3 regions of the Gordonia sp. McavH-238-E genome follow, and region 1 is predicted to be linked to each of the others. Evidence: predicted binding sites of a transcription regulator. Region 1 holds the regulator's gene; each other region holds the start of a gene.

Region 1 (2,256 bases):
CGGCCGGCCCCTGTGCCATCGAGGATACCGCCCGGCCTCAGCGGTACCGGGGGGTGAGCAGGGGCTGACCCACCTGCAGCGCACTCGACGGCAGATCGTTCATCGCGACGATCTCGTCGATCACGATGTCGCGGGGCATCTCGGGCGCCACCCGGCCGGCGATCGTACTGAGGGAATCCCCGGCGCGCACGTGGACGACCTCTGCGCTCACCGCGGCGGGCGTCATCGAGTCCGAATAGTTCTGACCGACGACACCGAACACCCACACGACGAACGCGAGGCCGACGCCGGCGAGGACCGCGACGGCGGTGCGGCGACGGCGACGGAACACCGCCGCATCCGGACCGACCGGCCCGCGGCCCCGGGCACCCACCGCGGAGCCGCAGTGCGTGCCGCCGACGCGTGGCGTCAGTGGCGACCCGCCCACCGGACGGTTGCCTGCCGGCCGGTTGTCGACGGGCCGAGAACCGTCGGACAGCGGGGTCCGGGTCCGGATACGGTCGGCGCGGTCGGTGCGCGCCCGGACGGTGTCGGGACGCTCGGTACGGACGGGAGCGACGAGAGTGGCGGTGCGCATGGTGCCCTCCGGGTGTTCGGTGCGGGATCTTCGGGTGTTCGGGTGTCTGGCATCCGGTGTTCGAACTTCGATCAGATGTTCGATGCACTGATGTTCGAATTTGTAGCACGGCGCACCGACAAAGTCTCGCGACACATCGAACAAATGTTTGAGGTGGAGGTCGCACTCCGCTAGGCTCGGACGCGGCTGAACATCCCCACGGGCCATCTACCAGCACGTTCCGAAGACGAGAGGAACCGAACATGAGTGACACCGGCGATAGGCGCGGCCGAGCGCGGGGAGCCGACGACGAGGCCCCCATCGACGTCGCCGCCGCCGAGGCCTCACTCACCCCGCGCCAGCTCGGGGTCCTGGAAGTCATCCGCCGCTCGGTACGCGAGCGCGGTTACCCGCCGAGCATCCGCGAGATCGGCGACGAGGTCGGCCTGGCCTCGACATCGTCGGTCGCCCACCAGCTACGGACCCTCGAGCGCAAGGGTCTGCTCAAGCGGGATGCGAACCGGCCGCGTGCGGTCAACATCGCGCCGAGCGAATCGCCGTCGCCGGAGACCCCGCCGGCCGGCCGGCTGCCCGAGCCGACCTTCGTGCCGGTCCTCGGCCGGATCGCGGCCGGTGGCCCGATCCTGGCCGAGGAGGCGGTCGAGGACGTGTTCCCGCTTCCTCGCGAGCTGGTCGGCGAGGGCTCGCTCTTCTTGCTGCGCGTCGTGGGCGAGTCGATGATCGACGCCGCCATCTGCGACGGCGACTGGGTCGTCGTGCGGCAGCAGAACGTCGCCGACAACGGCGACATCGTCGCAGCGATGATCGACGGCGAGGCCACCGTGAAGACCTTCAAGCGTCAAGGCGCCAATGTGTGGCTGATGCCGCACAACGAGCTGTTCGATCCCATCCCGGGCAACGACGCCGTGATCCTCGGCAAGGTCGTCACCGTGATGCGGCGAGTCTGACCTCTCCCCCGACCGAACGGTCGAGCACCGCCGCGGCAGCTTCTCGCGCCGCGGCGGGGTCGGACGTGGCCAGCGCGGCGTCGGCGGCGGCGCGGCAGTCCTGCGCGGTCACCTCGCCGAGCCGAGCCCCCACCGCGGCGGCCGCGGCCGGCGCGCTGGACAGCGAGGTCACCCCGAGACCGACGAGCACGCAGGCGAGATTCGGATCGGCAGCCGCCTCACCGCACACCCCGACCGGCTTGCCCTGGCGGACACCCGCTGCGGCGACACCCGCGATCAGGCTGAGCACCGCGGGCTGCCACGGATCGGTCAATCCGGCGAGATCGGCCGACATCCGATCGGCCGCCATCGTGTACTGCGTCAGATCGTTGGTGCCGATCGACACGAAGTCCACCTCGGCGAGCACGGCCTCGGCCAGGATGGCGGCCGCGGGCACCTCGATCATGACCCCGGCGACCAGGCCCCGGCCGCGGACCTCCGCGGCGAAGGCGCGCGCCTCGGACGGCGAGGCGATCATCGGCGCCATGACCCACGGCGCGACGTCGGAACCCGACGCGGCGTGCGCGATCGCGTCGAGCTGGTGGGCTCGGATCTCGGGATGCGCCAGGGCGATTCGATCCCCACGGACACCGAGCGCGGGATTGGATTCGTCTGGGTGGGTCACGAACCTCAAGGGCTTGTCCGAGCCGGCGTCGAGGGTACGGATCACCACCTTCTGCCCGCCGAACGCGT
Region 2 (2,256 bases), on a different contig from region 1:
GCTGAATCGTATCCTCGTCAAGGAGGATGCTGCCTGTCACAAACATGTCACCGATGGAGACCGCCCCTGCGTCACCGGCTTGCTGCAAAACAGCTCGACGGATCGCGTCGCTGAGCTCCGGCCCTCTCAGGTCAGTTCGAAGCTCGACTAGGAAAATTTCCTCGTTACCCACCTGCACCACCACCCGACTGTTCATAAGAACAGCCCTGTGTCTTCGAAACTGTTGACTCGCAGGGTGTTACATCACTTGTGGTCGTCCGGCCGAGTGAAGTATCGAGTGGGCGCGGCGTACTCGGCGGGCGCACCTGATTCGGGGTCAGCGGTAACGATGTCGAGGTCTGTGTGGGTCAGTAGGTCTGGGATGGTCTCCGCATTCGCACCGATGCCCGCCCAGTGGGCGTCAACGTCGGAGGCGATGCACCACGCGTGATCGGCTGGCCACACGAACGATGCCGGGTTGTGCCCCGTCTCTCGCACGCCCCAGCGTCCGAAGTCGGATAGCGGGCCGTGCAGGAGGTAGTAGGACCGGTTGGGGATGATCATTCGGGCGCTCCGGCGCATAACCGTCGAGGTATCAGGCCATCCCTCCCAGATTGCGAAGTAACAGTCGTCCGGAGTGCCGGTCGCAGAGTGCAACAACTCGCAGAGACGACCAACTTTGGCCTGATCCGTGGGATCGTCCGGACCCGCGGCGAAGTCTTGTCCGTCGGGGTCGGGCATGAACCGCAATCGCGCGTAGGCCTCGAACCCTGGAGTGCCGAAAGCGGTCAAGTCCTGCCAAGGCTCCTGGGAGTTTACGATCCAGGCCGCTGCTCGAGGAGTTTCGCACGGTCGCAGTTCCACTGGTCAATGACACCACAGTCGCGATCGGAAATGCGTCGGCTCGTCAGCGCTGAGCGCTGCGTTCTGCTTACCCTGGAATCGGAGCGTCGCCACGCTGCCCGTGACGGTGATCAGCGTCCCACCCAGGCATTGCCGCCGGGGAGGTCCGGCCGACTGACGGTCGGCAATTCTTGTCGGTGGTCGCACGTATGTTTGATCTATGCAGTTCGGGGGCGGCGGCGCAGATATCTCGGGTGAGGAGTCCGGGGTCGAATCGTCGTTGCCTGCAGTGGTTGTCGACAACGAGTTGTCGGCCACCGAGCTCGTCGATGTGATCACCCACTGCGCGTCGATCACCTCCGCAGCCTCGTATCGACTGCTGACGGCGGCGAGTCTGCTGCACGAGGAACGCGAACTCGACTACCACCTCCGCCGCACCGAACACCATGACGGACAGGTCTTCTCCGAAGACGACCTCCACCGCCGAGCCGCCGACGCCGCCGCCGGTATCGACCCCTACGCGCAGTTCGGTCCCGACGGGTTCGATCAGGCCACCGCCGAACTCGGTGCAGCCCTGATGATCACCGCGGCACAGGCCCGCGACCTCATCCGTACAGGTGACGTCCTGCGGTACCGGTTGATGCTGACCGGTAGCACCCTGGCGTGTGGCCGGATCGACCAGAAGCGGTTCGAGATCGCGGTCAAGCGCACCGACTTCGTGTCCGACGCCGACATGCAGGCCGTCGATGCCCATCTGGCCGAAGCGATTCTCGCGCGCCCACCGATGTCGACGACCCAGTTCACCACCATGGTCGATGCGATCGTCGCCACACACGCACCGGATGCGGTGCGCCGCCGCCGCGAACGCGCCGGCGACGACCGCCACATCACCATCGGACCCGACCGGTTCGGTCCGGGCCAGTCCCGCATCAGCGGCAGCCTGCCCGTCACCGACGCCGCCACCCTCGATGCCCAACTCAACGCGATGGCCGCCTCCGTGCACCCTCACGACCCACGCACCAAACGGCAACGACGCATCGACGCACTGCTCGCGTTGGCCGCACACCTCGACGTGCTGGCCTGCCGCTGCCCACACTGCGCACCTCCACCCGAACCGGTCGACCTCGACGACGACACCACCCCAGCCGACGGCGCTGACACGACCGCGGCGTCGGCGGATTCGGCCACACCGTCGGCGGTCACCGGCCACGCCCCGGCACCGACCTTCCACATCGTGGTGAACCTGTCGACGCTGCTCGGCCTCGATCAGGACCCGGGGTTCCTCGACCGCCACGGGCTGCTCGACGCCGACACCATGCGATCGCTGGTCGACGGTGCCCGCCGGTCCTTCATCACCGGTCAGCCGCAGCAGCCAGGCGAATCCCGCTACACCCCGAGTCGCAAACTCCAGACCCTGGTGCGGTGCGGAGAACT
Region 3 (2,256 bases), on a different contig from region 1:
GGTTCCGCATCACTATTCAGCTAGCTGTAAGACCCGGGCAGGTTGTGAACGTGTAGGCGTTCGATCGGGGTGAGTCCGCCGATGCCGCTGTGGGCTCGGTGGTGATTGTAGTGGTGCAGCCAGTCGTCGTAGGTGGCTGTGCGGGCGGTCTCTGAGCTGTAGAACTCGGCGTAGGCCCATTCCGAGGCCAGGGTGCGATTGAAGCGCTCGACCTTGCCGTTGGTTTGCGGACGGTAGGGACGGGTCTTCTTGTGCTTGATCTCGACGCCGAGAGATTCCGCGAAAACCTTTGATCGGTAACACGATCCGTTGTCGGTCATCACTCGCCGCACGGTGATGCCGTGCCCTTGGAAGAAGGCCATCGCCCGGTCCCAGAACTGCGCGGCGGTCTCTTTACGTTCGTCGGTGAGGATCTCCGAGTACGCCAGCCGGGAATGGTCATCGACGGCGTGGTGCAAGTACGCGTACCCCGGGCGGTGTTTCTTGTTGTGCCGGTTGCCGATCGTGCGCCCGAGTTTGCGGTGCCCACCGCCATCGGGGATGCGGCCGAGCGTCTTGATGTCGACGTGGATCAGGTCGCCGGGAGCGTCGTGTTCGTAGCGGCGTGGCGGGGTCCGGCGTACCGGAAGACCGGTGGCCTGATCCAAGTGACGCAACAGCGGCATCCGATACCGGCGCAACACCGCCTCGACGGTCGATCTCGCCAGCCGCAGGTGCGCGGCGATACGTGCAGCGCCCCAGCGACGGACAAACCGCAGCTTGATGATTCGACGTTCACGGCGCACCGCAAGTCGGGTGGGTGAGCGGTGGGGGCGGCTGGAGTGATCTGCCATGCCGGCCTCACCGGTCTGCCGGTAGCGGTCAGCCCACTTATTGGCGGTCGCGGTGGAGCAGTTGAATCGTTCCGCGGCTCGTCGCAGAGGCCAACCCTGGTCGACGACGCACTGAGCCAGGGCCAGACGGCCACGTTCGGTGAGAAAAGCATTACGGTGGGTCATGAGGGCCTCTTGGTGATCGGCGTGTGTGTGGTAACCACATCGATACCGGAGGCCCTCACCTGTTGACCGGAACCACGCCGTTCACAACCTCCCCAAGAGTTACAGCTAGCGCCGCGCATGTGAGGTCGACGCTGTTTGACGTGGGCGAGGATGTCGTCGACGGGTTCCCGCCTCTATCACACGTCACCGACAACCGTACTGCGCTATGCGGCCGTCAGATCAATAGCCAGACAATACTTTTCGCCTGTCCTGATCCTCCGATCGCGTGTACACTCGAACGTACATTCGTAGCAACGGGTCTCGGGGGAGGTGACCGTCATGGCCGACACCACACCCGTCGGAGGCGATTCGGCAGCGCCCAAGACGCGTGCCGTCGAGCTGGTGACAGAGCTGCATACGATCCTCGATGAGTTGCAGACTGTGGACTTGTCGCCGTGTACCGATACCGAGTTGGCTGACGTGGCAGCCGATACCGAACGTGCCATCGCACGCCTGACCGTTGCCGGTGACCGGCAGATCGATCAGGTCGAGGCTCGTGACCTACCCCGCAAGTCCGGCTGCCGGACACTCATGCAGTTCATGACCCACCGGCTGCGGGTCTCCAACCCGGTGCGGCGGCGTAAGCAGATGGACGCCACCGCCACCCGCACCAGCCTCGGCGGCGAAGTGCTTACGCCCGAACACCCGTCCCTCGCCGAGGCATTCGCACAAGGTTCCGTCGGAACCGCCCACCTCCAGGCAGCCCTCGACGTCCTCGACCAGATCCCCCACGCTGTCGACCACGACGTGAAGGTCGCGGCCGAACGACAAATGGCCGAGATCGCCGCCGATCACACACCCGCCGACATCACCCAACTCGGCGCGCGACTCCTCGCGCACCTCGACCCGGACGGCACCCTGGCCGACGGCACCGACCAGAAACGACGCCGCAACCTGTGGATCGGTCGGCAACGAGCCGACGGCACCGCCACCATCTCCGGCACCCTGACCCCCGAACTCCACGCCCGGTTGACGATGATGTTCGCCGTCTGGGGCAAACCTGGACTCAACAACCCCGACGACCCGAACTCGCCCAGCGGACCCGCCGGCACCGCCGACCCCGACGCCCTCGCGCTCGCAGCCGATCGTGACGGCCGCACCCTCGCCCAGACGAATCACGACGCGCTCGACGCCGCACTCACCGCTGGCTTCGCCGACGGGATTCTCGGAACCTCGCACCGCGGCCTGCCCGCCCATCTGATCATCAAAGCCGACCTCA

What was found. Region 1 encodes LexA, which represses DNA repair genes until DNA is damaged. Its sites were predicted from a motif close to CGAACANNTGTTCG; they were not measured.
Region 2: the regulator LexA is predicted to act here: its motif matches at 1,025-1,038, upstream of MHN80_RS20240 (HNH endonuclease signature motif containing protein).
Region 3: the regulator LexA is predicted to act here: its motif matches at 1,273-1,286, upstream of MHN80_RS00735 (HNH endonuclease signature motif containing protein).

Annotation. Positions count from the first base shown of each region.
Region 1 covers NZ_JAKRFE010000015.1:62,625-64,880, reverse strand. The annotation lists gene MHN80_RS20635 (LysM peptidoglycan-binding domain-containing protein) at 38-577, opposite strand; gene lexA (transcriptional repressor LexA) at 820-1,524, shown strand; gene MHN80_RS20625 (phosphoenolpyruvate--protein phosphotransferase) at 1,502-2,256, opposite strand, start outside.
Region 2 covers NZ_JAKRFE010000014.1:105,416-107,671, reverse strand. The annotation lists gene MHN80_RS20245 (hypothetical protein) at 244-543, opposite strand; gene MHN80_RS20240 (HNH endonuclease signature motif containing protein) at 1,043-2,256, shown strand, end outside.
Region 3 covers NZ_JAKRFE010000001.1:161,153-163,408, reverse strand. The annotation lists gene MHN80_RS00745 (PPOX class F420-dependent oxidoreductase) at 1-24, shown strand, start outside; gene MHN80_RS00740 (IS481 family transposase) at 21-998, opposite strand; gene MHN80_RS00735 (HNH endonuclease signature motif containing protein) at 1,317-2,256, shown strand, end outside.